Regions from separate parts of the Sporosarcina sp. P17b genome, predicted to be linked through region 2. Evidence: riboswitches for the same ligand, from Rfam matches in the RefSeq annotation. Region 2 holds a riboswitch; each other region holds the start of a gene.
What was found. Region 2 has a riboswitch for S-adenosylmethionine ahead of CSV76_RS09080 (O-acetylhomoserine aminocarboxypropyltransferase/cysteine synthase family protein). Riboswitches for the same ligand answer to the same signal wherever they lie in the genome.
Positions count from the first base shown of each region.

Region 1 (7,776 bases), on a different contig from region 2:
GTAAAGTAATCGCTGCTGGTACAGGCCGTGTTCTTGAGAACGGACAGCGTGTCGAGCTTGAAGTAACTGAAGGCGACCGCATCATCTTCTCTAAATACGCAGGCACTGAAGTGAAGTATGAAGGTACTGAATACTTGATCCTTCGTGAAAGCGATATTCTTGCAATTATTGGCTAATTAATTAAAACGTAAACGTAGTAGACAAATAGAAAATTCTGGAGGGTATCAAATACAATGGCTAAAGAACTTAAATTTAACGAAGATGCACGTTCCGCAATGCTCCGCGGTGTAGATACACTAGCAGACGCTGTAAAAGTAACACTTGGGCCAAAAGGTCGTAACGTCGTACTTGAGCGCAAATTCGGTTCACCACTGATTACAAATGATGGTGTAACAATTGCAAAAGAAATTGAGCTTGAAAATGCATTCGAAAACATGGGCGCAAAGCTAGTAGCAGAAGTTGCATCTAAAACAAATGACATCGCAGGCGACGGAACAACAACAGCAACAGTCCTTGCACAAGCAATGATCCGTGAAGGTTTGAAGAACGTAACAGCTGGCGCAAACCCAGTCGGTATCCGTAAAGGAATCGAAAAAGCGGTAATCGCAGCAGTTGAAGGCCTTCAAAGTGTTTCCGATGAAATCGAAACTAGACAAGAAATCGCACAAGTTGCGGCTATCTCTTCTGGAGATGAAGAAGTCGGTGAGTTGATTTCACAAGCAATGGAGCGTGTGGGTAACGATGGTGTTATCACGATCGAAGAATCCAAAGGCTTCGTAACAGAGCTGGATGTAGTAGAAGGTATGCAATTCGACCGTGGCTACGCATCTGCTTATATGGCAACAGATACAGACAAAATGGAAGCAGTGCTTGATAATCCATACGTCTTGATTACAGATAAGAAAATTAATAACATCCAGGAAATCCTTCCTGTGCTTGAACAAGTTGTTCAGCAAGGTAAGCCATTGTTGATTATCGCTGAAGATGTTGAAGGTGAAGCTCTAGCTACACTAGTTGTTAACAAACTTCGCGGTACATTCAATGCGGTAGCGGTTAAAGCTCCTGGCTTCGGTGATCGCCGTAAAGCTATGCTTGAAGACATCGCAATCCTAACTGGTGGACAGGTAATCACAGAAGATCTAGGACTTGATCTGAAATCTGCTGACCTTACATCACTAGGACGCGCAGCGAAGATTGTAGTTACAAAAGACAACACAACAATCGTAGAAGGTAGCGGAGACGCAGGTTCTATCGAATCACGTGTTGGCCAAATCCGTTCACAATTGGAAGAAACTACTTCTGAATTCGACAAAGAGAAATTGCAAGAACGTCTAGCTAAACTAGCTGGCGGTGTAGCAGTTATCAAAGTTGGAGCTGCAACTGAAACTGAGTTGAAAGAGCGTAAACTTCGTATCGAAGACGCATTGAACTCTACACGTGCAGCAGTTGAAGAAGGAATCGTATCTGGTGGTGGTACTGCACTAGTTAACGTGTATAAAAAAGTAGAAGCATTACTTGAAGATACTGAAGGCGACGTAGCAACGGGTATCAAAATTGTACTTCGTGCACTTGAAGAGCCAGTACGTCAAATCGCAACAAACGCGGGCCTTGAAGGTTCTATCGTAGTAGATCGCTTGAAGCGCGAAGAAGTCGGCGTAGGCTTTAACGCTGCAGAAGGCACATGGGTTAACATGGTAGAAGCAGGTATCGTAGATCCAACTAAAGTAACTCGTTACGCACTACAAAACGCAGCATCTGTAGCGGCAATGTTCTTGACTACTGAAGCTGTTGTTGCAGATCTACCAGAACCAGCAGGTGGCGGTATGCCTGATATGGGCGGTATGGGTGGAATGGGCGGCATGATGTAAGAAAGAAAGGAACCCTTTCATACTAGGGTTTTGTGTCATGCATCATCATTTTTGATGCCTAAAACTTATTTTTGATCATTATAAGGCTCGAGAGCTTCTCATTAGTTGACTAAACTTTTGAGAGGCCTTTTTTTGTTTTTCTTTTGTAATGTGTAAATAAAATTGTGTAGTCGTTTCATCATCCTTATGTCCTAACTAACATAGGGGGTTAGTAGAACTTAAGCTTGAAATTTAACGTGGTGTTTACTCCGTTGAAAAGAGAGCCAATACGGACTATTTTACAGTATTATACAATCGCTGCTATCTGGAAAGTACCAAAAATGAGTGGCTTAAAAAAGCATCCTGGAACAACGAAAGCATCATATGCATCGCATGTGATATCGATAACTTTAAGTAACTTAATGATGAATACGGACATCTAGTGGGTGACGCTGTTATGAAGCAGATTAGTCAATACTGCTCAACGATTTTTAGAGAATCGGACTTAATGGGTCGATTTAGTGGAGACAAATTCGTCGTTATCCCGAAAGGCGTTTCACTTGAGGGTGGGAAAAAGAAAGCCGAGTAGCTATCGGAAACGGTTAGAAGTATAGAAGTGGAATACAAAGGAAAGTTCGTTTCAATCACCGCAAGTGTTGGGTTGGTCGATAACGCAAAAGGGAAAGTGTCGGATCTTAAGGAATTATTCAATTCCGCAGATATCGTACTCTGTTTGGCAAAAGAGACTGGAAAAAACCAAGTTTGCGTTGTCGGTTAAAAAATGACTGCCCGTGAAATGGACCTAAAAATAGCCATCTCCGGCATGCATCTGGAGATGGCTGTTTTTATCAATCCTATCTACACTATTCCCTCTCAACCGGAACAGTCGCATCATGCAAATGTTTTTCAAGGTCGGCGTGGAAACTTGCTTTCTGCTCGTCACTCCAACCCAGCTCTTTACTCATCATTTCAAGGAGGGGCACTTTCCACTCGTTCACCCATTGGATATCGAACAGTAATGCTCCCGTACGTCGCCAGAAAAAGTCGATGGGTGTACGGACGAATTCATCTGTGATTGAGTAAAGAACTTGCGCATATAGGTAGAGGGGCAGTCCGGAATCTTGCGCCGCCTGCTCATTTTTCTGTAATAAATCAAAGAGGATATCTACATTTGAGCCATATCTTTTCACGAGAGACTGAGCTCTTTCTTGGTCCAACCCAAGCTTTATTCCTTGTTTAATCTTCCGATACATGAACGCTTCAAAGTTCCGGGAACCTCCGACGTGTCCGCCCGAAATCGGCATATTCTTCGTGCTAGACGGAGAATATATTATTCCTATATCTGTTTTGAGTTTTGATGCAACGACATCTACAATCGTTTCCGCCATTTTTCGATAGCCCGTCAGTTTTCCACCGGCAACTGTGATTAAGCCAGAAGCGGACTCCCAAATTTCATCTTTTCTTGAAACTTCGGATGCCCCTTTACCTTTTTCATTGATTAAAGGCCGTAGCCCAACCCAGCTGGATTCAATATCGCTCGCCGCAATGGTCAACTTCGGAAAAATGAGAGCAATTGCGGCCATCAAGTAATCGCGGTCGCTTACGGTCATTCGGGGATGAACCATGTCCCCTTTGTAATCAGTGTCTGTCGTCCCAACGTACGTTTTCCCGTCCCGTGGGATTGCCAATACCATCCGGCCATCCGGTGTGTCAAAGTAAACAATCTGATTCAAAGGGAATACACTTTGGTCAAAAACGAGATGAATGCCCTTCGTCAAACGAATTTCCCTTGAATCCAAGGAGTTGTCTTTCTCCCTCAATGTATTTACCCATGGCCCGGCGGCGTTCACTATTGTTTTTGCGCGTATTTCACTTATTTTGCCATTTAGCTGGTCGACCACGCATACGCCTGCAACTTTTCCTCCATTGTAAATAAAATCAGTTACTTTTGTATAATTGAATACAGTTGCGCCTTGACTAACAGCTTCTTTCATCACTTCAATCGTCAGTCTCGCATCATCCGATCTGTATTCGACGAAACGGCCAGCTCCAAGTAACCCTTCTTGCTTGAGTTTAGGCTCCGCATGCAACGCTCTTTCTCTGGTCAACATGCTTTTTCGTTCTTCTTTTTTCACGCCCGCCAAAAAGTCATAGACGCGCAATCCGATGGAGGTAGTGAATTTACCCATTGAACCGTCCTTATAAATTGGCAAAAGCAGCCACTCTGGGTTCGTCACATGGGGTCCATTTTCATAGACGACCGCCCGCTCTTTACCTACTTCCGCAACGATCTTCACTTCAAGATTTTTCAGGTATCGCAAGCCGCCATGGATCATTTTTGTAGAACGGCTGGACGTCCCTGCAGCAAAATCCTGCATTTCCACAAGTACTGTTTTCATTCCACGACTGGCTGCATCTAAGGCGATTCCAGCCCCCGTGATTCCGCCCCCGATGATTAATACATCAAATTCTTCCGCTTGTAATCTTGCAAGCACTTCATTTTTTTGTAATCCATTAGGTTGTTCACTCATTCTATTTAAAGCCTCCACATATTGTATTCGTTCATTAATTATACTACAATTTAGATAACTAAATCTATTGATTTACAAAAGGTTTAGAAATAGTAACATGTAGAAAGTGTTTTAACTATTTGGTGGGTTTCGATAAAATAGACAATGGGTAAGAGTCATGCTATAATTTCATATGCGTTGTGCGAATCTAATGGTAATTAAAAATAATAAATATACTCTTATCAGGAGCAGGTGGAGGGAAAAGCCCGATGAAGCCCGGCAACCGACTCAATTGAGCACGGTGCTAATTCTTACAGCATTTATGCTGATAGATAAGAAGTTGTGTGAAAAACCTCTTCTTAACTGAAGGGGTTTTTTTATCATCATAGACGATACAGAAGGAGGAAATGACATGAATATATCAAGTAGTCATCAGGAACTAGCAACCTATGCATTCTTAGAAATCAATGAAATTGTGAAGTATGTTAAAAAGCGTGACTTCTTTAGTGAACAGGAACAAGTGATTGTGACGGAGGTAAGTGATGGGAAGATTAATCATGTTTATCGATTAACCGGGGAACAGAAGAGCTTGATACTCAAACAGGCTGTACCTTACGCGAGGATTGTAGGGGAGTCGATGCCTATTCCGATTGACCGGGTCGTCCTAGAAGCAAAAGTATTACAGGAATACGATAATATCATTCCCGGTTCTGTTCCGAAAGTGCATCATCTGGATGAAATCATGGCAATTGTTGTGATGGAAGACATGCATCCGATGGAAATGGGACGCACGGCTTTGAATAATGGGACGGAATCTGCCGTATTTGCGAAGGACATAGGTGTATTCAGTGCGAAAACCACTTTTTATACGTCCGATTTCTACCTAGATCCAAAAGTAAAGAAAGAATTGAATGCTTCTTTTACAAATCCAGCCATGCGGGAAATGACGGAAGAGCTTTCTTTCGATTGTCCCTACAATTCGCATGACAGCAATTACTTTGAAGAAGGCCTGAAAAATGATGTGTTATTTCTGAGTCAAGATCACCAGTTAAAGCTGGAAGTGGCGAAGTTAAAACATAAGTTCATGACGAAAGCGGATGCTCTCATTCATAGCGACTTACATAGTGGTGCAATATTCATGGGGGATGACAAAACAGTTGTATTCGATACCGAGTTTGCTTGTTTTGGGCCTTTCGGATTTGACATGGGGCATTTCATCGCAAGCTTGTTGTTAAATGGAATCGGTCATCCTGAATTTCAAACGAAGCGCTATGAACAAGCGCGGGAAACATGGTATGCGTACACCGATACATTCGCCCAATTATGGAGAGAAGAATCCAATGAGCCTTATACACAACTCGAGGGTTTTCTGACGCATGTAATGGACGGAAAATTTGCCGATATGCTGGGGTATGCAGGGTGCGAATTGGTCCGCCGCTCCATAGGTATTGCACAAATTGACGATTTGAATTATGAAGAAGATGAACAAAAAAGAATGACCAGAAGGAAAAAAGTGTTGGAGCTCGGAAAGTATTTGATACTTAACCGTCACGCAATACGCTCTTTGGAAGAATTGGAGAGCTGGTTCATCGACAGTAATCACAAGGAGGAATTTTAATGGGAGTTACAGCCACTTATCTATTTCCGACACATCCAGAGCAAGAAAAAATAGCGGAGCAACATGCCCTAGGGCTTACAATTGGGTCTTGGACAGACATTCCGCATCTTGAACAGCAGCAATTGAAGCACCATAAAGGTGAAGTTGTTTCTGTGGAAAAAGGGGAAGTAAAGGACACGGTGAAAATCTTTTATCCGTCCGCTAATTATTCGGCAGACCTTCCCGCGATTTTCACGACTGTCTATGGCAAGTTATCCTTTTTTGAAGGCTATGAATTAATCGACTTGGATTTTGGCAAACAATTGCTCGCACAATTTCCAGGGCCACGATTCGGTACGAAAGGGATTCGCGAGCAGTTGAATGTAATGGATCGCCCATTACTGAAAGCCATCTTCAAGGGAGTCATGGGAAGAGATCTTTCCTTTTTCTCAGCCCAACTGGAAGAACTGTTAGCCGGCGGTGTCGATCTCATCAAAGACGATGAAATTCTTTTTGAGAATGAATTAACACCGTTTTACAAGCGAATTACAACAGCAAAAGACATTATCGATCGGCATTATGAACAGACCGGAAATCGGGCATTGTATGCAGTGAACTTGTCGGGACGGACGAATGAGCTTCACGACAAGGCGGAACAGGCGGCAGCGCTTGGCGCGAACGCGTTATTATTCAACGTCCACGCGTACGGTTTGGATGTACTTCAAACGCTGCGTGAAAATAACAATATCAGTTTGCCGATTGTGGCACATTCCGCATTATCCGGCGTTCTCGCGGGACAAGCGGGTGGCGGATTCTCTTACTCGTTATTGGTAGGAAAATTAACGCGGCTAATCGGTGGAGATCTATCCTTGTTCCCAAGCTCATATGGCAATGTCGCCATTTCGCGGTTCGATGCGTTGGCAATTAATGAAGCGTTGATTGAAGACAATGGCTTCGAAAAAACATTTGCCGTTCCGTCCGCTGGAATCCATCCAGGCATGGTGCCACAATTACTGAAAGATTTTGGAGATAATCTTGTCGTCAATGCTGGTGGCGGAATATTCGGCCATCCCGATGGACCGACGCAAGGTGCCAAAGCATTCCGGGCGGCGATTGACGCAAGTGTCAAACAAATTTCTCTCGAAGAAGCGGCAAAAACATCAGAACCTCTGAAACGCGCCATTGACCAATGGGGCGTTGTCGAGTCAGTATAAGAACAAAACGAGCCTCCTGGGGTTGTATCCAAGAGGCTCGTTTTTTTAGATAGAATGAATCAGAAATCTTGCTAATAACGCTTCGCCGCTTTGTGGATGCCTCTCGCGATAAGCCAGAAAGGAAACCACTTTCAGTCTTATCGCTTTGGCTACCACGTAGGCGCGCCTTCGCTGGATGGTCCAGGTTAGAAAGCGTATTTCGTTATTGGGGATTAAACCTGCACTCCTTCTAATCCACTACTATTTAGGTTGCAATATCGACTAATATACATAAACCGAGAGAAAGCATTTAACAACAGTCCCTATACAATGGATAGAATTGGAGTTCCCGCTAATATCGCTTCTGCGCTTTGTGGATGCCTCCCGCGATAAGCCAGAAAGAAGACCCCTTTTTGTCTTATCGCTTCGGCTACCACGAAGTCGCGCCTTCGCTGGATGGTCTCTGTGGAGGAAAGCGCATTTCATTAGCGGGGATAAGACCTGTACCCTATAGTGCGTCTATCTTCAATGAAATTAGTATCAAATAGTAATCACATTATAATCTCGGTCTATACATCACCCAAATACTTTCAATAATGGGACACCCCAGCGCAGGCGCGGCAAAGGCA
Region 1 is NZ_PDYP01000017.1:10,244-18,019, forward strand. Features, by position in the region: gene groES (co-chaperone GroES) at 1-176, shown strand, start outside; gene groL (chaperonin GroEL) at 234-1,868, shown strand; partial or broken gene CSV76_RS17750 (GGDEF domain-containing protein) at 2,143-2,436, shown strand; gene CSV76_RS17395 (nucleotidyl cyclase domain-containing protein) at 2,464-2,625, shown strand; gene CSV76_RS14525 (glycerol-3-phosphate dehydrogenase/oxidase) at 2,711-4,378, opposite strand; SAM riboswitch class I at 4,594-4,696, shown strand; gene mtnK (S-methyl-5-thioribose kinase) at 4,770-5,975, shown strand; gene CSV76_RS14535 (2,3-diketo-5-methylthiopentyl-1-phosphate enolase) at 5,975-7,168, shown strand.
Region 1: it holds a riboswitch for S-adenosylmethionine, as region 2 does, so the genes downstream of both, mtnK (S-methyl-5-thioribose kinase) here and CSV76_RS09080 (O-acetylhomoserine aminocarboxypropyltransferase/cysteine synthase family protein) in region 2, are expected to answer to the same signal.

Region 2 (7,776 bases):
GCGACAAAATAGCGATGCCCAGCCCGCTAAGAACGGCTTGTTTGATACTTTCTGGCGAGCTCATAATAGTAGGCTGTACTTGGACTCCATACTGTTTAAGCGATTGATCAATTAATAGACGACTAGGATCTTCCGTATCAGGTAAAATCCAATGTGTATTTTGCAAATCTAGGATGGACGAGCTTCTCTTACGTGCAAGCGGGTGTGTAGCAGAGGCAAGAAGTACTAGTTCGTCTTGCATAAATGCTTCAGCCGATGGTAGGTTGTCCAGTTCACTGCAACCAACGTCGACTTTATGGCTTTTCAGTAATCGCGCAATGTCAGAAGAAGGAGCAGTTGTTAGTTCGAGCCGCATATCGGGATACTTCGCGTGTAGACGAGTGAGTACGTCTGGTAAAATAGCTTGCGAAATAACTGGTGAAGCACCAATACGTAAAGTTCCTTTTAGTGAGGTTGTTTGCGTTAAATCTATATTTGTATGATTAATCAAATCAATCATCTCCAATACACATTTTTATAGTGAATGACTTGTAGTTGTGACTGGTTTTTTTGTGAAAAAATAGCCTTGCAATAATCTGCAAGGCATCGAACACACCATTATTGAACTGTATAATTTTTGTGTGCGACGACAGTCATGTTGGAAGCTGCTCCAATATTTTCAGCGTCTTGTTCAGAAATTTTTACAATGACGGAGTTTTCAAGGATTTTGTGTATAGTCCCGGAAACTTCATAATCATTACGGTTGAAAGATATGACTTCGTCTACATACCGTGATGCTACAAAATCAGAAACTGGACGATCTTTTCGTGGGAATGCCAATCGAATCAACTCCTTCAGTAGTGTGGAATTTAGTCTGTCGCAATTTGTCAGTAAAACAAAACGAAAAATGCGTACAATAGCTTACTAGATCTAGTATAACACATTTCGGGAAATTATTCATCATACTAGAACTTTGTCGATTGGGCAAGTATTTTGTATAATCATTTGATGAAGTAGAAAGTATTGATCGTTATAGATAGAAGCTGACGTGATATACTACATCATATAAATCAATTGGTTGACATTATACCTCTGGGGGTATATTATTATGATAACATATAGGAGGTTGAGCGATATGGAGTATGATGACAAAGTCAAAAATCGTTTGAAGCGTCTAGAGGGTCAAATCAAAGGCGTCTTGCGTATGATGGAAGAGGGCAAGGACTGTAAAGAAGTGATCACGCAATTATCAGCCAGTCGTTCTGCTATTGATCGTACAATTGGCGTAATCGTTAGTTCCAACTTGATTGCCTGTATTGAAAACTTAGACGAAGCAGATGAACGCACACATGAATCTATTATTAGTGAAGCCGTGGATCTTCTAGTAAAGAGTCGATGAGCAACATCACTTGACTCTTTTTTTTATAGCATATAATATACCCCCATAGGTATTTAGCAAAATGATTTTCAAATAGAAGGAGACGAGAGCATGACAGAGCAAAAGAAAACAACGATTGTATTATTTAGTGGGGATTACGATAAAGTGATGGCGGCTTATATTATCGCGAACGGCGCAGCGGCATATGATCATGAAGTAACAATTTTCCATACGTTTTGGGGATTGAACGCATTGCGCAAAGATGAACCGATTAAAAGTAATAAAAGTTTCATTGAAAAGGCGTTCGGTAAAATGATGCCGCGTGGAGCAGATAAAATGGGATTATCGCAAATGAACTTTGCAGGAATGGGTCCTAAGATGATCAAGCAAGTAATGAAAAAGCATAACGCGATGACATTACCACAACTGATCGATATGGCAATAGAGCAGGACGTACGATTGATTGCCTGTACGATGACAATGGATTTGCTAGGACTGAATGAAGGAGAGCTTCTACAAGAAGTGGAGTATGGCGGTGTGGCAGCTTACTTAGGTGAGGCGCAAGATGGTCAAGTGAACTTGTTTATTTAATTTTTTTATACAAATAAATACCCCTGGGTGTATAGGAGGAGTACAATGATTCAGTCAGATAACGTGTTAGATGCAAAAGGGCTTGCTTGTCCAATGCCGATTGTGAGGACGAGAAAGATGATGAAAGAGATGGATGACGGTCAAGTGCTCGAAGTCCAGTCGACAGATTCAGGGACCACGGCAGATTTACAGGCATGGGCGGAAAGTGTGGGGCATCAATACGTCGGTAATGTGAAAGAAGCTGATGTATGGCGCCACTTCGTACGAAAAGCGGGTCAGGAAGATCAGTCACAAAAAGAATATCCAGTTACAGTCGACAATAATGAGTTGTTAGATCAACTGCAACACCCTGATGCTGTGTTACTAGACGTTCGCGAAGAAGCAGAATACGCATTTGCTCATATACCTGGTGCCCTATCCATACCTCTTGGCCAATTGGATGAACGAATGTCGTACTTCAGTAAAGACAAGAAGCTCTTCGTTGTATGCCGAACAGGTAACCGCAGTGATATGGCATGTCAAAAACTAGTGGCAAAGGGTTTTGAAAATGTCACGAATGTAATTCCTGGTATGTCAAAATGGGATGGTAAAACAGAAAATACAGTAGGGGGTATAAATAAATGAGAATCATTCAATCAAGTGAAGTAGCAAAGCGCGTTATTGCGAAAGAGTCATTATTCATTTTGGATGTTCGAAATGAAACTGCATTTGAAGATTGGAAAATCGAAGGTGAGCAAGTGCGCTATTTAAACGTACCGTACTTTGATTTATTGGATGGCATCGAAGAAATTGAAGACCAATTGCCAAAAGATGAGGAGATCCTAGTAGTCTGTGCTAAAGAAGGTTCGTCCGTTATGGTGGCAGAAATCCTTGAAGAAGCAGGCTATTCAGTAGGCTATCTTTCAGGAGGAATGAAAGCGTGGAGCGAGTATTTGGAGCCGGTGAAGATTGCCGATTTGAAATCAGGTGGTGAGCTCTATCAATTCGTCCGTCTTGGTAAAGGGTGTCTTTCCTATATGGTCATATCAGGCGGAGAAGCGGCAATCATTGACGCGACGCGGATGACAGATGTGTTTATGGACTTTGCTACGGAACGCGGTGTGAAGATCACAAATGTACTCGATACGCACTTGCATGCGGATCACATTTCAGGTGGTCGTCAGATTGCAAAAGCAACGGGGGCAACGTACTGGCTACCGCCAAAAGATGCAGAAGAAGTCGTATTTGAATATGCTGCATTAGAAGGCGATACGTCGATTCAAATAGGTGATACTAAAATTGATATTCAAGCACTTTATTCACCAGGACACACCATTGGTTCGACTTCATTTATTGTCGATGACAGCTATTTGATGACAGGTGATATTCTGTTCATTGATTCAATTGGACGTCCAGATTTAGCAGGTTTGGCAGAAGATTGGGTAGGTGACTTACGTGAGTCCTTGTATAGTCGTTATAAAGAATTGTCAGAAGAACTAACGGTTTTACCGGCTCACTTCATGATTGTAGATGAGTTGAATGAAGACGGCAGCGTGTCGGAAAAGCTCGGCGTGTTGTATAAGCAAAACCACGGCTTGAACATTGAAGATGAAAAAGAGTTCAGAGAATTAGTCACGGGGAACTTGCCTCCGCAACCGAACGCGTATCAGGAAATACGACAGATGAATATGGGGAAAATCCAACCTGACGAAGAAACGCAACGTGAGATGGAGATTGGCCCGAATCGCTGTGCGGTACGGTAAATAGTTATTTTAAATCAGCTGTAAAACAATAACCCACATTAAAAGGAGAAGATAAATATGAGTTCAACAACATTTTTAGACGCAAAAGGGCTGGCATGTCCAATGCCGATCGTACGTGCAAAGAAAGCAATGAAGGATATGCAAACAGGAGATGTTCTGGAGATTCATACGACAGATAAAGGATCGGTATCCGACCTGACAGCATGGGCGGCTTCTGGTAATCATGAAATAAAAGACCAGCAACAAGAGTCCGATGTCTTTAAATTTTGGATCCAAAAAGGGTAAACTTAGGGTAGAGGGAATGGCTGTCTCCCTCTTTCATCAGGAAGAAGGGAGAACATCATGACCATTCCATTTATTATTACGATCTTCCTCATTGGAATCGTCGGCTCGTTCCTTTCCGGAATGATGGGAATCGGGGGCGCGATTGTCAAATATCCAATGTTGTTATTTATTCCTGCACTACTTGGTTTTACTGCGTTTACACCACATGAAGTAGCTGGTATAACTGCAGTTGAAGTATTCTTTGCGTCACTTTCAGGAGTTTTGGCGTACCGAAAAAGTAATCTGATTTTGAAGCCACTTGTTCTTTATATGGGGATCAGTGTGTTGATCGGCAGTGTGATCGGCGGTGCAGGTTCCAGCATGCTATCAGAAGCGACTGTAAATATCGTCTATGGTATTCTGGCTGTGCTTGCGGCAATTATGATGTTTATTCCGAAAAAGGGGTTGGATGATCAGCCGATTGAAGAAATCACATTTAATCGCATCATAGCTTCCAGTGCGGCATTCATTGTTGGATTAGCAGCGGGAATCGTTGGAGCTGGTGGTGCATTTATCATGGTACCGATTATGCTCGTCATCCTAAAGATCCCAACACGCGTTACAATTGCTACATCATTGGCCATCACATTACTATCATCAGTAGGTTCGGCGTCAGGTAAATTTTTCACTGGGCAAGTGCCGTACGGACCTGCTCTCGTCATGATAATCGCAAGCATTATCGCAGCTCCAATCGGTGTGAAAGTCAGCCGTAGAGTAAACACCAAAGTCCTACAAAGCATCCTTGCCGTTCTCATTATGGCATCGGCCGTGAAGATTTGGTGGGATATATTCTAATAAAATCAACATCGCCAGAACATCGTTCATTGAACATGTCTCTGGCGATTTTTAGTGAAGTGGCAAGTGGAAAAACTTCACATGTCACTAACATTAGATTAACGGTGGTTTCACTGTTCCATTTTTCATGTCAACATGTCAAAACTTATACTAATTTCAAAAGATTCTATTAAATTACCTTGCAATAGACTCGGAATAGCCGTATACTATTTTTCAACGATGGAAAACGAATAGACACACTCTTATCAAGAGCGGCGGAGGGATTAGGCCCTGTGATGCCCGGCAACCGGCGAAAGCAAAGGTGCTACTTCCTACAAACTATAAGTAGTTTGGAAGATAAGGGAGGAATAAGCGAAAGCGCAGCCCTCTTCTTATTAGGAAGAAGGGTTTTTTGTGTACCTAAGTGCCCTCTTGCACTTTTCTTGTGTCTAGTTCCAGAGGGCAGCTGCTCGGGACGTTTCGGTCTAAACGCAAAGGAGAAGAACACTCCTTTGCGTTCAGCCCTCCAACGCCTGTCGCAGCTAAGCGCCCTCTGCCGCTTTTCGAGTGTTCCATCGATACATGATAAAAAAGGGGAATGGTTATGACGAATTTACAGCCAGAAACGATTTTATTACATGGAGGGCAAAAGCCGGATCCGGAGTCGGGTTCACGTGCGTTGCCAATTCATCGTACGACTTCTTATGTATTCAGAGACACGGAACATGCTCAAAACTTATTTGCCTTAAAAGAAGCAGGCAATATCTATACACGTATCACGAACCCGACAGTAGCTGTTTTCGAAGAGCGCGTTGCACAGCTTGAAGGAGGGACTGCGGCGGTTGCGTTGTCTTCCGGAATGGCGGCCATTGCGTTCTCTATTATGAACATTGCCGAAGCTGGCGATGAAATTGTTGCAGCTAGCAATCTGTACGGTGGTACATACAACTTATTTGCTGTGACATTACCGCGTTACGGTATTACTGTAAAGTTTGTTGATGCTTCTGACCCGAAGAATTTTGAAGCAGCCATTACGGATAAAACAAAAGCCTTGTTTGCAGAAACTATCGGTAACCCAAGCTTGCAGGTTCTGGATGTGGAAGCTGTTGCGAATATCGCGCATGAAAATGGGATTCCATTGCTTGTCGATAATACATTCCCATCTCCATATGGCTCGAATCCGATTGAATTCGGTGCGGACGTTGTTATTCATTCAGCAACGAAATGGATTGGTGGGCATGGTACGACAATTGGTGGAGTAGCGGTCGATGCAGGTAAATTTGACTGGACGCAAGGAAGATTCCCTGGGTTCACAGAGCCTGATGAGTCTTACCATGGCTTACGTTACGGTATCGACACTGCAGCGTCTGCTTTCGCAACAAAACTGCGTGTGCAATTGCTAAGAGACTTTGGTCCATGTCTAGCTCCTGACAGTGCATTCAACTTGTTGCAAGGCCTAGAAACACTTCATTTACGCGTACCTCGCCACAATGAAAATGCGCAGAAAGTGGCGGCATTCCTGCAAGGTCATGATGCAGTAGAATGGGTGACATATACGGGTCTTGAAGATCATCCTACAGCGGAACTGGCTACTAAACACTTGAAGAACGGGTACGGCTCCATCATTGTATTTGGAATAAAAGGTGGTCGCGATGCAGGTCGCGAAGTTATCGATAATGTGGAGATTTGGTCTCATGTCGCGAACGTTGGGGATGCAAAGTCGTTGATCATCCATCCAGCTTCGACTACACATCAACAGTTATCGGCAGAGGATTTGAAAAACTCGGGTGTAAGCGAAGAACTAATCCGTCTATCAGTCGGATTGGAATCGGCAGAGGATATTATTGCGGATTTGAAACAAGCAATTGAAAAAGCATCAAATTGATATACAAAAAAGGAACACCTCGCAAATTTGCGTTGGTGTTCCTTTTTTTACTTGCGTTTTATTCGTTTTCGTTCGTCCTTCAATGATTTGAACAGGGAAGTAACCATCATAATCAGTATAATGGAGAATGGCAAAGCGGCAATAATAATGACGTTTTGCAATGCGTCCAATCCACCCACATAAAGTAGGATAATTGCGATGGAAGATTGAATGACACCCCATACAATTTTTAAATTATTAGGTGGAGTCAATGAACCGTACGACGACTGCATGCCGAGTACAAATGTAGCCGAATCCGCTGAAGTAATGAAGAATGATGTAATCAGCAAGATGGCGATGATGGAAATCACAAATGACCAAGGTAGTCCACTGAACATCTCAAAGATTGTCAGTTCAGTTGCGCTTGAAGCCAGGTCGATAATGCCTGCTTTTTGTGTTTCGATCGCTGTAGTACCGAATGCTGCGAACCAAACCATACTCAATACTGTAGGTACAACCAGTACGCCAATCATGAACTCGCGAATCGTTCTGCCTTTTGAAACGCGTGCAATGAACATACCGACAAATGGTGACCAAGCTATCCACCAAGACCAGTAGAAAAGCGTCCAGTCATTGAGCCATGAGCGATTTTCAGGCGTCAGCGGTGCTGTACGGAAACTCATTCGAATCAGATGTTCCAAGTACCCTCCGATAGAATCAGTGAACATGTTGAAGATTAATAATGTTGGGCCGAGCGCGATAATGAAGATTAACAAAGCTAATGCCAATATCATATTGGTATTGGATAAAATCCTTATTCCTTTTCCAAGTCCACTCCATGCGGAAATCATGAATAATACCGTCACTATTGCGATGATGACGAACTGTGACCAGAATCCAATTGGGATATTGAATAAGTAATTGAGTCCGGCGTTAATCTGAACCGCACCGAATCCAAGTGATGTAGCTACACCAAAAACAGTAGCGAATATCGCGAATACGTCAATAACCGTCCCTAGTTTTCCGTCCACACGGTCACCAAAGATTGGACGAAGTGTTGCGGAGATTAAGCCGGGTTGCCCTTTACGGAACTGGAAGTACGCTAATGCTAAAGCCGTCATACC
Region 2 is NZ_PDYP01000006.1:59,254-67,029, forward strand. Features, by position in the region: gene CSV76_RS09040 (substrate-binding domain-containing protein) at 1-490, opposite strand, end outside; gene CSV76_RS09045 (DUF2187 family protein) at 598-819, opposite strand; gene CSV76_RS09050 (metal-sensitive transcriptional regulator) at 1,115-1,378, shown strand; gene CSV76_RS09055 (DsrE/DsrF/DrsH-like family protein) at 1,469-1,948, shown strand; gene CSV76_RS09060 (sulfurtransferase TusA family protein) at 1,994-2,572, shown strand; gene CSV76_RS09065 (MBL fold metallo-hydrolase) at 2,569-3,690, shown strand; gene CSV76_RS09070 (sulfurtransferase TusA family protein) at 3,748-3,975, shown strand; gene CSV76_RS09075 (sulfite exporter TauE/SafE family protein) at 4,033-4,809, shown strand; SAM riboswitch class I at 5,049-5,152, shown strand; gene CSV76_RS09080 (O-acetylhomoserine aminocarboxypropyltransferase/cysteine synthase family protein) at 5,393-6,673, shown strand; gene CSV76_RS09085 (glycine betaine uptake BCCT transporter) at 6,721-7,776, opposite strand, start outside.

Region 3 (7,776 bases), on a different contig from region 2:
ATCCTGCCGATTTCATCTGTTCCGAATACAACTCGATTTTTCCGCTCGGTGTCTTTAAATTGTTCAATAGATTGCCGGTACCGCTCGCTTTCATATAACGTTTTTCCTTTAAGGCAGCATACGACACCTCGGATAAATAAGGATTGGACAGTTGGCTTAACGCTTGGTTAACCATTTCCGCGTCATCATCTAGAAATGGTTGCTCATCAAAGCCCATTGCCCGTGCCAGCAATCTGAAAACGTCCGGGTTGGATTTACTGTCCCCATAAGTATCGATGACGGGTTCCTGCAAATGGATGTAGTGATGCCAGAAGGACGTATAGATGTCTGTGTTTTCAAAAGCGGATGTCGCTGGCAGAACAATGTCCGCATACAAGGCAGTGTCTGTCAAAAACAAATCATGGACAACTGTGAATAAATCTTCGCGTGCTAAGCCATCCCGTACTTTATTGGCATCCGGTGCCACAACGGCGGGGTTGCTATTATAGACGTACAAAGAGCGAATCGGCTGTTGTTCCTCCAGTAATACTTGTCCCAATAAATTCATATTGAATCTGCGCGTTGGCACTACCTGAAGTTCAGGACGTTCCAGTGCGGCTGTATTATGCGTCAAATAGTCGGAATTCGATTTGAGGGCCCCTCCGCCTTTCAATTCCCATTGCCCTGTCAAAGCAGGCAAGCAGGAAATTGTCCGGACCATCATTCCCCCGTTATCATGATGCTGCAACCCATTGCCAATGCGAATCATGGAAGGGGAGACGGTTCCATACATCCGGGCCAATTCATAGATATCTTCCTTCGGCACGCCCGTAATGGCGGAAACCGTTTGGGGATCGTAGTGCTTTACATGTTCCCTGAGCTCTTCATAGCCGATTGTATATTGTTCCAAAAACGATTGATTGACCAGTTTTTCTTTATAAAGAATATGCATGATTCCGAGTGCAAGCGCTCCGTCAGTTCCGGGAAGAATGGGGATGAACCAATCAGCCATGCGTCCGGTCTGATTTTTATGGACGTCAATAACGACGATTTTAGCACAGTTTTTTTTCGCTTTTTGCGCAATCATGATTTGGTGCATATTGGTGCTGACAGCATTGATGCCCCAGAAAACAAATAATTTTGTTTCCGTCATCTCCTCGGGATCTGTTCCGAAACGCCCGCCCATCGTGTAATTGTAGCCGACCTCGCCAGCGACTGAACAAATCGTCCGGTCCAGTTGACTCGAACCAAGGCGGTTGAAGAAACGGCGATCCATCCCTTTGGAACTAAGTTTCCCCATATTGGCATAGAAACTGTAAGGAAGAATCGATTCCGGACCCTCTTCTGAAATCAATTTTTTCCACTGATCTGTGATGGTTGTAATGGCTTCTTGCCAACTGATTGGAACAAATTTCCCATCACCTTTTTCCCCAACGCGTTTCAAAGGGGTTGTAATCCTTTTTGGATCATAAATGCGTTCAGTCATATGTCGAACTTTGTTACAAATACTTCCTTTTGTTACAGGATGGTCCGGATCGCCTTCAATTTTAACGATTCTCCCATCATCTTTGTGAACAAGCAATCCACATTGGTCTGGACAATCAAGGGAACAGACCGAGGGGACTACACCATTTTCTACATCAATATAAGAATGCATATCAAATATCCTTTCAAACAAACGATTTATGCTAGATAGTATAACATATATTAAACTATTTTTTTGGAAAGTTAAAATAAGTGGTTGACTTCAGATTGAAAATTCTATACAGTTAATTGATAAGTTAGATATTCGACATTTTTCACTCAATTACATATTATTATTTTCTATCGAGAGAAGTTGAGGGACTGGCCCTATGAAACTTCGGCAACATAATTGTGCCAAATCCAGCAAGCGTAGCTTGAGAGATAGAAAGGGTTTAGCATTTATTTTTTAATGTGATTATGATGTACTATCATCGACTCTTTCCGTCCTTTCGGAAAGGGTTTTTTTATTTTATATAACCTAAGTTGAAGCTACAGAAAAATTAGAGATAGAGATGGAGAGAGTGTTATGTTAGAAAGAATCGGAATCACGAAAAACTTAGGATGGGGCTTTTTCGGTGTCATGCTGTTCATGATGGGAGACGGAATTGAAGCCGGTTGGCTGAGTCCTTTCTTGATTGAAAGCGGGTTGACCATTCAACAGTCAGCTGCCATTTTCACAGTATACGGAATCTCGATCGCGCTGTCTTCTTGGTTTTCAGGCGTCTGTGTAGAGGTATTTGGTCCAAAACGTACAATGGCAATCGGTTTAGCCGTTTACATAATCGGTACCGCAGGGTTTATCACGTACGGTTTTTCGACGATGAATTACCCGGTTATGCTTCTCACGTATTTCATTAAAGGTTTCGGTTATCCGTTGTTTGCCTACTCCTTCCTGACATGGGTCATTTATAAGACACCGCAAAATAAATTGAGCTCTGCCGTCGGTTGGTTTTGGTTTGCGTTTTGTGCGGGAATGATGGTGCTGGGCGCATGGTATTCAAGTTTCGTAATCCAGCATCTTGGTTACATCAATACAATGTGGACATCTATTTTCTGGGTATGTCTCGGTGCGATCTTTGCTTTAGTTATCAATAAAGACAAGTTCCAAAAGAAAAAACTCGCGAACAAAAAAGAAGCAGTCACCGAATTATTGAAAGGCATCACCATTTTGAAAACGAACAAACGGGTTGCTGCAGGTGGAGTTGTCCGAATTATCAATAGTTTAAGTGTCTATGGATTCCCGGTATTCTTACCGATGCATATGGCGCAACATGGCATTGAAACAACTGCATGGTTGCAATTATGGGGAACGTTCTTCTTAGGAAACATCATCTTCAATTTAGTGTTCGGCTTTATTGGGGATAAATTCGGTTGGAAAAACACAATCATTTGGTTCGGTGGAATCGGCTGCGCGATTTTCACGCCGCTTCTGTTCTATATACCGGTAATTACAAATGGTAGTATTCTCATGACGAGCATTGTTGGATTCATATGGGGCGGCTTGGTAGCGGGCTACGTTCCAATCGGTGCCCTGGTACCATCCGTTGCAGGTGAGGATAAAGGCGCTGCAATGTCCGTGTTGAACTTTGCCGCTGGTCTGTCCACATTCGTAGCACCAGCAATCGCTTTGGCGTTCATTGGGCTTGTTGGAGCGGAAGGGGTCGTGTGGATTTTCAGTGCCCTCTATGTAGTGAGTGCGATTATTGTTAAATTCATTCGTGTACCGGAAGAGGAAGAAGGAAAGGCGCGGGAAAAAGCCGTTCCGATTACTTCCTAAAACCGCTGTCGATGGGCGTTGATTGACAAAGTTATCGATAGATGAAATAATCACAATTAATTGAAATAAATACGAGATTTCTTATCTAGGTGGAGGGACACGGCGTGACTTCTTGCTTTGTGTTGTTGTAGATAAGAAGATGTATCAATGACCTCTTCTTATAATAGAAGAGGTTTTATTGATAGATGGTAGGAGGACATATAGATGAGTGCAGAGTTTAAACCAGTAATTTTTTGTGATTTCGATGGTACAATTACGATGAAAGATAATATTATCAATATCATGGACAAGTTCGCTCCCGCTGGATGGGAAGAGATAAAGGACGATATTATGGCACAAAAGGTGTCGATTCAAACAGGAGTCAAAGAACTCTTTGCTTTATTGCCCACTTCCCAAAAAGAACAAATCGTGTCGTTCGTTTTGGAGGACGCGGAAATCAGGGAAGGTTTTGGTGAATTTGTTCAGTTTACCCGCGAAAAAAACATACCGCTCTATATCGTAAGTGGCGGCATCGACTTTTTCATTCACCCATTGCTTGAACCATTCGGGCCATTCAATCAAGTCTATTGCAACGAAAGTGATTTTTCAGGAGAACACATCAACATCCTCTTCCCGCATGAATGTGATGCAATTTGTACAAGTCAAGGCTGCGGTTGCTGTAAGCCGACGATTATTCGCGAGAACACTGCCCAGCAGCAAACGAGCATTGTCATCGGTGACTCGATTACAGACCTAGAAGCGGCAAAGCTTGCCGATATCGTCATTGCAAGGGATTTCTTAATTGAAAAATGCGAGGAATTGAACATTCCTTATTCACCGTTCACTAATTTTTATGACTGTATTCGGATCATTGAAGCCCGCTTGAATGTGCAAGTGTAAGTAAAAACCAAAAATATATCAGAGGAGAGATGAGTAAAATGGCGACAATTACAATTCAAGGAACAAACGAAGTTATTGAAACACAAACAGAGGTTGCGGCATTTCTAGAGCAACAAGAAGTCGTTTATGAGTATTGGGATATCGAAAAGCTACCCGAAAACCTTCGTGAAAAATTCAATTTAACTGATGAAGAAAAAGAAGAGATTCTTAAGGCTTTTAAAACAGAAATCGACGATATTTCAGAGCGCCGCGGTTATAAAACGGCAGACATTATCTCACTATCAGATGCGACACCTAATTTGGATGAACTTCTGAAAAACTTCGAACAAGAACACCACCATACAGACGATGAAGTGCGTTACATAGTCAGTGGACACGGCGTATTCATCATTCAAGGAAAAGACGAACGATTCTTTGAAGTGCATCTTAACCCAGGTGATTTAATTTCCGTTCCGGAAAACATCCGCCACTATTTCACACTCGCAGCCGATCGCAAAGTAGTAGCTGCCCGCATCTTCGTAACACAAGAAGGATGGGTACCGGTTTACTAAAAGAGGCGTTTTGTACACTCGCTATAATTGAAAGGAGATATAGACAATGACTGAAAAAAAGTTTGAAAAAGCTGCATTTGCAGGAGGATGTTTCTGGTGCATGGTGAAACCGTTTAAAGAATGGCCAGGCGTCCAAGATATCGAGTCAGGTTATATGGGCGGGCATCTCGATAATCCAACGTATGAAGATGTGAAAAATGGTGAATCGGGCCATGTGGAAGTTGTTGAAATCACATTTGACCCTACTTTGTTTTCATATGAAAAGTTGCTCGAAGTATTCTGGCAACAAATCGACCCAACAGACGCAGAAGGTCAATTCCACGACCGCGGCTCATCGTACACAACCGCGATTTTCCATTACACAGAAGCGCAACAGGAAGTTGCCGAGAAATCGAAAGCCAACCTAGCGGCAAGCGGCGTTTTCTCAAAACCGATCGTCACAGCAATCCGCCCCGCAGAAACTTTCTACCGGGCTGAAGAATACCATCAAGATTATTACATAAAAGAAAAAGAACATTACACAGACAACCGTGCCCGTTCTGGCCGCACTGAATTCATCGCGGAGCACTGGGGAAAATAATAAGGATTGGGTAGGGGGTCGAGCGTTTTCACGACGCTCTGCCTTTTTTTGTTGGAAATAGGGCGATGAAACTGTGGTAGTGTGGGAATCTCCCTTTCGACCGCCCAACCTTCGCGTCCACTCCCCCCAAAATAGTAACTTCAAAAACCGATTTTAAAGCACAAATAACCCCAAAATCTCAATTATGCTGCTATTTAGCACATCCAAAATTCAGCTATGTCAAAAACCACAGAAATTTGTTAAACCTTTTGGTAAGCTAACGTAAAGGTGATAAAAGATGATCTATAAACAAATATCAAAACCCAAAAAACTAATTGGATTAAATGCACTAATTCCAACGATTGCATCCGTTACATCCGGAAATTCAAAAGTTTAAAGAGGAATTCCGGATTCGCAAAGCAGGCTTTGGGGGGGGACAGCACCTTGACAAGCATCTGGTAGAATTCCCCCCCATACCCACACATAATTTTGCATGACATCTGCCTTAAACAGAACGGCATTTACTTTCAAATGGATTCTGTAATAATTACACCAACGTTTATCCTCATTATTGGGGCAAAAAAATGGCCCAAATTGCAATATTTAATAAAGAGTACCTGTGCAACATTGAACTCCGAATTCAATGTTACCCAGGTACTTTGTTTTCGTTTCATGCACAACCAGGAATTTATCTTCACTTATCCAGCGCCCGGAAGTTTGTCCATTTCCGGGTGTGGCACTTCCTTCAATACGACCCCGAATCTTCCTGAACCGGTATAGACATATAGGATAGTTTAAATGATTACGAAAAGAAAGCCATTGAATACAGATATAGTAAGGTTCGATTAAATTTCACAGCTATATCAATTTACAGGGCGAAGTAAAAACTGTGGCTTAGGGATATTGAGAAATTTGTGCAAGAATGATATTTTAGCACTAAATAGCACTTCATCTACCGATCCAAATTAGCAATACTTTACAAGAAAACAGACGGCGGAATCTAAAAACTTTTAGCTATCTGTTTCTGATGCCACAAGGTCATATTTGATGCCGTAATTGATGCTGAAAATTATAAAAACCAGTATAAGTTGATATAATTAAATTGAACGAAACATTCCGGAACGTTGATGTATAACGATTTGTACTAGAAGATATACAAGTGTAATAGCCCGGACTCTATGGGCGGCATGATGTAAGCCGTTTTCCCACTATATATTTTAAAAACGCCAACTCCATTATTATGGAGTTGGCGTTTTTGCGTCTGCTGAAATATAAATGTTTTGTATTGTAAATGGGTTAGAACGTAAGTATCCAAGAACATTAATACATTATAGATAAAGATAGTGCCTTTACACGCCGAGAAGTTAGGGGATCGAACGTAATTTCACTCTCAAATAGTTAGTAAAATATAAATATAGCTATAACGGTCAATATAATAATTACTGGTAATGATAAAACATAAATCCACATTAAATTGGAAAAGCTTTTTTTACTACTGTACGTTTTAGTACTGGAATTAGTGCTGGAACTAGTACTAGAATTAGCAATGGACATGGTCAAAAGTAATCCGACAACTAAAACAATGACAACGATAATCAATGAAACAATAAGGCCTAGGTTCATGCCGTCCTCCTTTTTAGAAATGATTCTCTTCTATCTCTACATTACAAGAATTCACTATAAAACATTTTCAAGATCATCTAATTAGCGGTATGTAAACCAACTACTTTTATGTAACAACTGTAACACAAAAGTGGTTGGTCAGGGGTTATGAAGTCATCAAGAATTATCTGTCAATAAGTAATATTTCTTTTGCGAGTAGATTTATTTCTTGAGGAAAACGATGTTAGCTCAGTAAATGAATACTTTTTTGATTAAACGGGTATCTATACTGAATGAACAGAATAGGGAGAGTGAAGTAGATGAAAGCAATTGTTATTGAACAATACGGTGGGGCAGAAGAACTTATTGAGAAAGAACTTCCGAAGCCGGAAATACAACATCATCAGGTATTAATAGAGATGCATGCAACGTCAGTAAATCCTATTGACTGGAAAGTTCGAGAAGGTTATATGAAAGAGAATATACCTTTTGAATTTCCGCTTATTTTGGGATGGGATGCAGCAGGAGTGATCGCTGAAGTAGGGAAAGACGTGAAGAGTTTCAAAGTAGGAGATGAAGTATTCGCTCGTCCGGCAATGGAAAATGGAACATACGCTGAGTATGTTGCTGTTAACGAAGACTTAGTTGCTTTAAAACCAGCCGATGTTAGTTTTGAGGAAGCTGCTTCAGTTCCACTAGCCGGACTAACAGCTTGGCAATGTCTTGTTGACTTTGGTCAAATTAAACCAGGAGACAAAGTCTTAATTCATGCTGGCTCGGGCGGTGTTGGAAGCTTGGGTATTCAAATCGCTAAAAGTTTTGGCGCTTATGTTCTATCGACAGCTAGTGGTAAGAACGAAGCTTTCTTAAAAGAGCTCGGTGTTGACGAATTTATTAACTATGAA
Region 3 is NZ_PDYP01000017.1:18,544-26,319, forward strand. Features, by position in the region: gene CSV76_RS14540 (molybdopterin-containing oxidoreductase family protein) at 1-1,636, opposite strand, end outside; SAM riboswitch class I at 1,801-1,891, shown strand; gene CSV76_RS14545 (MFS transporter) at 2,030-3,280, shown strand; gene CSV76_RS14550 (2-hydroxy-3-keto-5-methylthiopentenyl-1-phosphate phosphatase) at 3,485-4,159, shown strand; gene CSV76_RS14555 (1,2-dihydroxy-3-keto-5-methylthiopentene dioxygenase) at 4,198-4,710, shown strand; gene msrA (peptide-methionine (S)-S-oxide reductase MsrA) at 4,757-5,290, shown strand; gene CSV76_RS18005 (nuclease-related domain-containing protein) at 5,753-6,049, shown strand; gene CSV76_RS14565 (NADP-dependent oxidoreductase) at 7,192-7,776, shown strand, end outside.
Region 3: it holds a riboswitch for S-adenosylmethionine, as region 2 does, so the genes downstream of both, CSV76_RS14545 (MFS transporter) here and CSV76_RS09080 (O-acetylhomoserine aminocarboxypropyltransferase/cysteine synthase family protein) in region 2, are expected to answer to the same signal.

Region 4 (7,776 bases), on a different contig from region 2:
AAAGTGGAAATATACGTTTTGAAGGCGATGTTCGTATTGGGGGCAACGTCTTACCTTCCATGTTTGTTGGTGCAACAGGTAGTGTCTTTGTTGGCGGTTCAGTTACGAAGGCTGAAATACATGCTATGAAGACTACCATGGTGAAAGGCAATGTGCTGTCTTCCACTATAAGTGTAGGTAAGCAGGAAGCAATTGTAAGTGAATTAGCTACTTTGATTAAAAATGTGACAGATATGCTTGTACAAATCAAAGAAGCAGTCAATCAGGTTTTTATTATTCGTGGCCATGGAGAAGCAGAACTAAGCCCATCAGAACTCAAGCGTTTGATTTCTATATTGATGGAGAAACGATATGCCCAGTTTGAAGACGTGAATAAGAAGTTCATCCAGAGAGTTCGTGAACAAAAGGACAAAGTAGATGAAGAGTGGGTCCACGTTGCGGATCGTTTATACGATTTGTTTATTAATCCGCTCAATGAGAATCTTCAAAACATGGGGGAGTTTGAACAATTGATTGAGGATGCGTATATTCTCATTCAGCTATATGATACAGAAAGCTCTCCGAATATTAAATTGATTGTTCCATATGCCATTAATAGCACTTTGTATAGTTGCGGACATATTGATGTAGTTTCCAAAGGTGTTTACCATAGTAATTTAACGGCGGATGAAACCATTAAGATAAAAGGCGTTTGCAGAGGTGGGGAAATTTATGCACGATTGGAAGTATCACTGCAAGAGGCAGGTTCTGAAAGTCCTGTCAAAACAGTGGTTCGTACTAGTGAAGACGGACGTATAAAAATAGGCACAGCGTATGCTGGGACAGAAATCTATGTCGGTATTCGTAAGTATGTTTTCTCCAAAGATGCAACGAATATTTCTGCTCATTTGGACGCTGAGGGAGAGCTAGATCTAGGGTAACGATGTTTAGACTCTTTATAGTGGTGGAATAGTATATACAGAACATCACATTAAGGAGTGTTAAGCATTATGGCTAAAATTGCAACAGTACTAGGAGATATGTTTGAAGACTCGGAATACATGAAACCGGCGAAAGCGTATAAGGAAGCTGGCCATGAAGTAGAAGTGATCGGTGCGGAAGCAGGATCAGAAGTCACCGGTATGAAGGAAAACACAAAAGTGAAAATCGATAAAGCGATTGATGATGCTAAATCATCTGATTATGATGCATTATTTATCCCTGGTGGGTTCTCACCGGATATTTTACGTGCAGATGATCGTTTCGTGAAGTTCGTTAAAGAATTCATGGATGCAGATAAACCGGTATTCGCAATCTGTCATGGACCGCAATTGCTTATTACGGCAAAAGCACTTGAAGGACGCGATGCAACAGGTTATACATCTATTCGCGTAGATATGGAATATGCGGGTGCAAAGTATGCTGACAAAGAAGTCGTCGTCTGCCAGAACCAACTCGTAACAAGCCGTACACCAGATGATATACCGGCATTTAATCGCGAGTCACTAAAAATACTAGAAAAATAAACACTAGTTCAACCGTCAGGGCGTAATGTGCCTTGACGGTTTTTTTGTACTTTAAATTACCGCACCAACATACACTAACAGTATAATTTATTATTAGTTGAAAAAGATTCTCAATTGTACTTGAAAAAGGTTCTCAATGAGAGTATGCTAAAAGCAACGAATGAATCAGAGAGACGATCGCGTCTTACAATTGAAAGGTCGGGGATCTACTATGTATAAGATTGTTGCGTCAGCGGTAATTGCAGGAATTATATTAGGTGCAGTAGCGGGATTTTCATTTGGCAGTAAAGAGTTCGCTGGGATGTTCGCGGGAATGGCCGCACTTGCGTTTATAGCAGCACCGGCAGCGGTCGTCTATTCAAGTGAAAAGAAAAAGTGGCAACAAGTTCATTAATAAAGAAAAAGCATCCAAACTTTGGATGCTTTTTTGCATGTAAGTAGATAATGATATTTTAATATGCAGACCAACCGTTGTCAGCTTCCATTACGACACCGTTGACATAAGAGGATTCATCTGAAGCTAGGAATAGCGCAATATTAGCGATTTCTTCCTTCGTTCCAGGACGACTCATCATATTTACACCTCTTAATGCTTGCTTCATACCGAATTCATCAGGTTGAACTAAACTGTTTGTAATGTTGGTCGGTATTTGTGCGGGAGCAATTGCATTACAGCGTATGTTTAATGGGCCAAATTGAGAGGCGACACTTTTTGTCATACCTGCAACTGCGTGTTTTGACGCCGTATATGCGAGACCGCCACGTCCGCCAGTGACCGCTGAAATAGATGCCATATTAACGATAACACCTGCTTTTTTCTCTTCGAATATAGCTAGTGCTTTACGAGTTGCCCGCATTACTCCTGTTGTGTTGATTGCCAAAACTTTGTCCCATACATCATCAGTTACTGTAGCAGCAGAGTACATATTGTCCATGATCCCCGCATTGTTTACTAGAATATCCAGTGTGCCGAATTGCTCAACAGCTGTATCAATCATGTTTTGTACATCTTCTTCAATGGTAACGTTTGTTTTAACCGCAAGAGCCTCACCGCCTGCACTTATGATAGTCTGGACAGTTTCTTCTGCACCTTCCATATTCATATCTGCAATGATCAGTTTTGCACCTTCACGGGCATATAGTTCAGCGATTTCTCGTCCAATACCAGATCCGGCACCTGTTACTACTGCTACTTTATTTTCTAATCGTTTCATTAAAGCCGCCTCCAATTGTATTCGTATTTCTCATTCTATTATATACTTTAACGTCTAACTAATGAAGTTATTCGTTTTATTTCGATCAAATCAAAAACAGCTTGAACCGTCAAAATGAAATTGACTGTTTAAGCTGTTGGTCATACATTATTGTACTTTGACACCTTCTACTACCTCTTTTGCAGCGTAAAGTGCTTGTTTCACATCTGCAATTAAATCTTCCACGTCTTCCACGCCCACTGAGAAACGCAGCAGTCGGTCATCTACTCCGCGACGATTACGTTCTTCCAATGGAATATCCATATGCGTCTGCGTAGTTGGATACGTGATGAAGCTTTCGACTCCTCCTAAACTCTCCGCAAATGAAATTAGATTCATACTCTCTAGGAATGGTCCAACCCACTCACTGTTCTGCACTCGGAATGACAACATACCACCGATTCCTGCGTAGAGCACATCTACAATAAGAGGTTCTTGTTCTAAATATGATACCATCGCCTTTGCATTTGCGTCATGTTGTTTCATGCGTAAGTGCAGTGTCTTTAAACCGCGTACAACAAGCCATGAATCAAGAGGGGACAATGTAGCACCGATTGCATTGTGGTTTGTAAATAACCGTTCACATAATTCTTCACCCTTAGCGACGACAAGACCTGCTAGCACATCATTATGTCCACCGATATATTTTGTTGCACTATGGATGACAATATCTGCGCCTTCTTCGATTGGGCGCTGGAAATAAGGTGTCAAGAATGTGTTGTCGACGATCAACAATACATTATGCTTTTGAGCCAATTCCGCATACGTACGGATTGTTATATTTTGCATTAGCGGGTTCGTAGGTGTTTCTAGGAAAATCGCTTTTGTTTGATCCGTAATCGCTTGCTCGACTTCTGCTACATCATTGAACGAAAGGTAACGAGTCTTCACATTATACATTTCTTCATATTGATTAAATAAGCGATACGTGCCGCCGTATAAGTCTTCAGGCGCCAATAATTCTGAACCAGCCTTAAATAAAGATAATATTAGTTGAATGGCAGCCATCCCAGAGCTACATGCGAATCCTTGATCTCCTGATTCCAAGTTTGCAATTCCTTCTTCTAAAACAGAACGTGTTGGATTTTTTGTGCGTGTGTAATCATACCCTGTTGACTTGCCTAGTCCTTGATGATGATAAGCTGTTGACAAGTAAATTGGTGTGTTGACTGCGCCGGTTTTCTCATCGCTATGGTTGCCAAGTTGTACTAGTCTTGTTTCTAATCCGTTGTTTGTCATGAATATCCATCCCCCTAGAAAAAATAAAAAAGAACCTCTTCTTTTCGAATAGGCCCTCGAACATACAAGTGTATACAATATTCTCATCTTCAAGGTGATTGTCACCCTTGGATTTAGCACCGTGCCTGTGGCTGGTTGCTGAGACATCTCTGGGCCTATCCCTCCGTCTCTCTCGATAAGAATATTCGCAATATAGGCAAAACTGTTGACGAATTTATTCTATCATGCAGATATACTAGATGCAAGCTTCCTTTAAAGTGCGATCAGATGATTTTTTTGTTTCAGTAAAATATTTGCTATACTTACTAGATACGCATCACGATGGGGGGAGTCTTCCTTATGGCTTGGAGTTACGTCGTATTGGCGGCAGTTATAGAAATCCTCTGGGTAGTCGGTCTTCGGTACTCTGACACAGTACTCCAATGGACTGGAACCGGTGTGGCCATTATCTTTAGTTTTTATTTCATTATTAAGGCTTGTGAAAAATTGCCTTCGGGTACGGTGTATGCAGTCTTTACAGGATCCGGCGCCGCCGCTATCCTATTAGTGGATATATTCGTCTTTCATGCAGCGTTCACATGGGTTACGCTATCGTTCATCGGTTTGATTGTCATTGGCGTAGTTGGCATTAAGCTTACAACGGACGATGATCAGGTGGATGCAGAAGGAGGTGGCTGATAATGGCATGGGTGTATCTAGCTATTGCCAGTCTCGGTGAAATTTTCGGTGTAATGAGTATCAATTATTACTTGCAAAAGCGTTCCATTAAACGATTATTTCTCATTGTAGGGGTATTTGGCTTCGGCTTTATTTTCTTGTCACTTGCGATGAGAGAAATTCAGATGAGCACAGCTTATGCGGTTTGGACAGGATTTGGAGCAGCTGGAGCCGTGTTGATGGGAATATTGATTTTCAAAGAATCCGCCAGCCTCAAACGTCTTTTCTTTCTTTCGCTCATTATTCTAGGGGCTGTGGGCTTAAAACTATTCGGATGAAGGAGAGTGAATATTTTGGTGTATTGGACACAATTTGAATTTAATGAATGGCTAGTGACACTGGCAGCTACGGAAAAGGGACTGTGCTATGTCGGAATGGCTGACGATAGTGTAGAGCGATTAAAGGAATGGTTGAAACGCTCTGATACGGAAGGATTAATAGAAGACAAAACGAAGTTAACAGTCTATATAAGTGAGTTGAAAGAGTACTTATCAGGTACAATAACGAACTTCCCAACGGTTTCCTTCGATTTAAAAGGGACACTATTTCAGCAACAAGTATGGCAAGCCCTTCAACAAATACCGTATGGGGAAACTCGTACATATTCAAATATAGCGGAACGTATAGGAAATGTATCTTCTGTTCGTGCGGTGGCATCTGCAATAGGTAAAAACCCCGTGTTGATTGTAGTACCCTGTCACCGTGTTATTGCAAAAGACGGAAGTTTATCAGGCTACCGCGATGGCAAGGATTGTAAGCAAAGTTTATTACAATTAGAGAAGATAAGCTGGGTTAGTGATAGGACGGAGTGAGCAAGATGAAATATAAGCAAATTAAACCAAAGAAAATATATGAAGAAGTAGCAGATAGTTTATTGAACTCTATACAGTCGGGAGAGTTAAAACCGGGTGACAAATTGGACTCTGTACAGCAACTGGCTGAAAACTTTACCGTTGGCAGATCTACAATCCGTGAAGCCTTATCTACATTACGTGCTAGAGGACTGATTGAAATGCGTCAGGGAGAGGGTACATACGTCAAGGAGTTCTCTTCTGTCGATCTAATCTTTCCTCTGCAAAGTGCCATGCTTATGAATCAACAGGATATTCAACACTTATTGGCTGTAAGAAAAATAGTGGAGACCGGAGCGGCGGCGAATGCAGCGGAATCACGTACAGCAGATGATTTGGAGAAAATGGAAACGGCGCTTCATGAAATGAAGGAGCATGCCGGAGATATTCTACTGGGAGAAAAAGCGGATCTGGACTTTCATTTTGCCATCGCAGAAGCAACAAAAAATCCGTTATTGCTAAACTTATTAAGTCAAGTAGCCGAGTTGATGAGTGAATCGATGAGAGAGACGCGTCGCATTTGTCTCTACACAGAAACAGCAACAGTAGAGCGTTTACACGATGAACATGAGGCGATCTTTTTAGCTATTCAATCACAGCAACCAGAAAAAGCGGCTAGTACCATGCAAGCCCACTTGTTGAATGTAGAGTCTGTGTTAACGACATATTGGCAGTCGGTACATGAATAACACTGTTCACTCACTATACGTTGAGTGAATTTTTTAATAATAATGAATGAATGCTCTGTTAATGGAAGGATAAGTATAGTATGCTATGTAAAAAGTTAGTCATCTGATGACCTGTTGACTATAAAGATATTGCGAAGAGGTGAAAGGGATGAAGGTTAGCTTATTTATAACATGTTTGGTTGATATGTTTTATGCAGACGCAGGCAAAGACATGGTGGAAGTATTGGAGAGACAAGGCTGTGAGTTGTCATTTCCCAAAGGACAGGTATGTTGCGGACAACCTGCCTATAACAGTGGATATGTTGAAAGTTCAAAGTCAGCTATGAAGAATATGATTAAGACGTTTGAGGACGCTGAATACGTAGTTACACCTTCTGGATCATGTGCGACAATGTTTAAATTGTACCCGGACGTCTTTAAAGACGATCCGAATTGGTTACCACGAGCACAGAAGCTAGCGGATAAAACGTATGAATTCACACAGTTTCTTGTGAATGTTTTGCAAGTCGAAAATGTAGGAGCAAAATTGACAGGAAAAGCGACTTATCATCCCTCTTGCCATATGACGAGATTACTAGGTGCCAGTGAAGAACCTAGAAAACTATTGGATCAGGTGGAAGGTCTCGAAATGATCCCGCTACCAAACGCGCATAATTGCTGTGGTTTCGGTGGGACGTTCTCCGTCAAGATGGGAGATATTTCGGAACAAATGGTAGATGAGAAAGTCAATAGTGCCATGGCGACAGAAGCAGATTATTTAATTGGAGCGGACTGTGGTTGCCTGATGAATATTGGAGGGCGTGCAGAACGGGTCGGTAAGCCGATCCGTGTAATGCACATCGCACAAGTATTAAATAGCCACGAGTAAATAAAAGTGAGGTGATAAGTATGTCGATGAAATTCAGCAAGAAAAATTTTACGGATCGAACAAAAGACAATATAGCAGACGATTTTATGAGACAAGCAGTGGCAAGTGCTCAGGAGCGTTTGCATGGTAGACGATTGGATGCCGCGGAAGAATTGGGCAGTTGGGAAGAATGGCGTTCGCATGGAGAAGAAATTCGTCAGCATGTTCTAGAAAATCTAGACTTTTATTTATACCAGCTAAGTGAAAATGTAGCAGAGCGTGGCGGCCATGTCTTCTTTGCCAAAACCGCTGAAGAAGCGAGTAACTATGTTCGTAATGTTATCAAAGAAAAAGATGGCAAAAAAGTTGTGAAGTCAAAATCTATGGTAACGGAAGAGATTAATTTGAATGCTGTTTTAGAAGAAGCTGGATGTGAAGTAATCGAGACGGATTTAGGCGAGTATATTCTACAAGTAGACGACCATGACCCACCGTCCCACATCGTAGCACCAGCTCTTCATAAAAACAGAGAACAAATCCGCGAAGTGTTCGCGGAGAAATTAGATTATCATAATACATCCAAACCCGAAGAATTAGCTTTGCATGCACGGGAAAAACTGCGTCAGGAATTTCTAGATGCGGATATCGGTATTACAGGATGCAACTTTGCTATAG
Region 4 is NZ_PDYP01000007.1:131,827-139,602, forward strand. Features, by position in the region: gene CSV76_RS10410 (flagellar assembly protein A) at 1-920, shown strand, start outside; gene CSV76_RS10415 (type 1 glutamine amidotransferase domain-containing protein) at 990-1,505, shown strand; gene CSV76_RS10420 (hypothetical protein) at 1,666-1,899, shown strand; gene CSV76_RS10425 (glucose 1-dehydrogenase) at 1,958-2,719, opposite strand; gene CSV76_RS10430 (methionine biosynthesis PLP-dependent protein) at 2,867-3,997, opposite strand; SAM riboswitch class I at 4,078-4,179, opposite strand; gene CSV76_RS10435 (DMT family transporter) at 4,337-4,675, shown strand; gene CSV76_RS10440 (DMT family transporter) at 4,678-4,992, shown strand; gene CSV76_RS10445 (methylated-DNA--[protein]-cysteine S-methyltransferase) at 5,011-5,526, shown strand; gene CSV76_RS10450 (FadR/GntR family transcriptional regulator) at 5,532-6,254, shown strand; gene CSV76_RS10455 ((Fe-S)-binding protein) at 6,403-7,122, shown strand; gene CSV76_RS10460 (LutB/LldF family L-lactate oxidation iron-sulfur protein) at 7,143-7,776, shown strand, end outside.
Region 4: it holds a riboswitch for S-adenosylmethionine, as region 2 does, so the genes downstream of both, CSV76_RS10430 (methionine biosynthesis PLP-dependent protein) here and CSV76_RS09080 (O-acetylhomoserine aminocarboxypropyltransferase/cysteine synthase family protein) in region 2, are expected to answer to the same signal.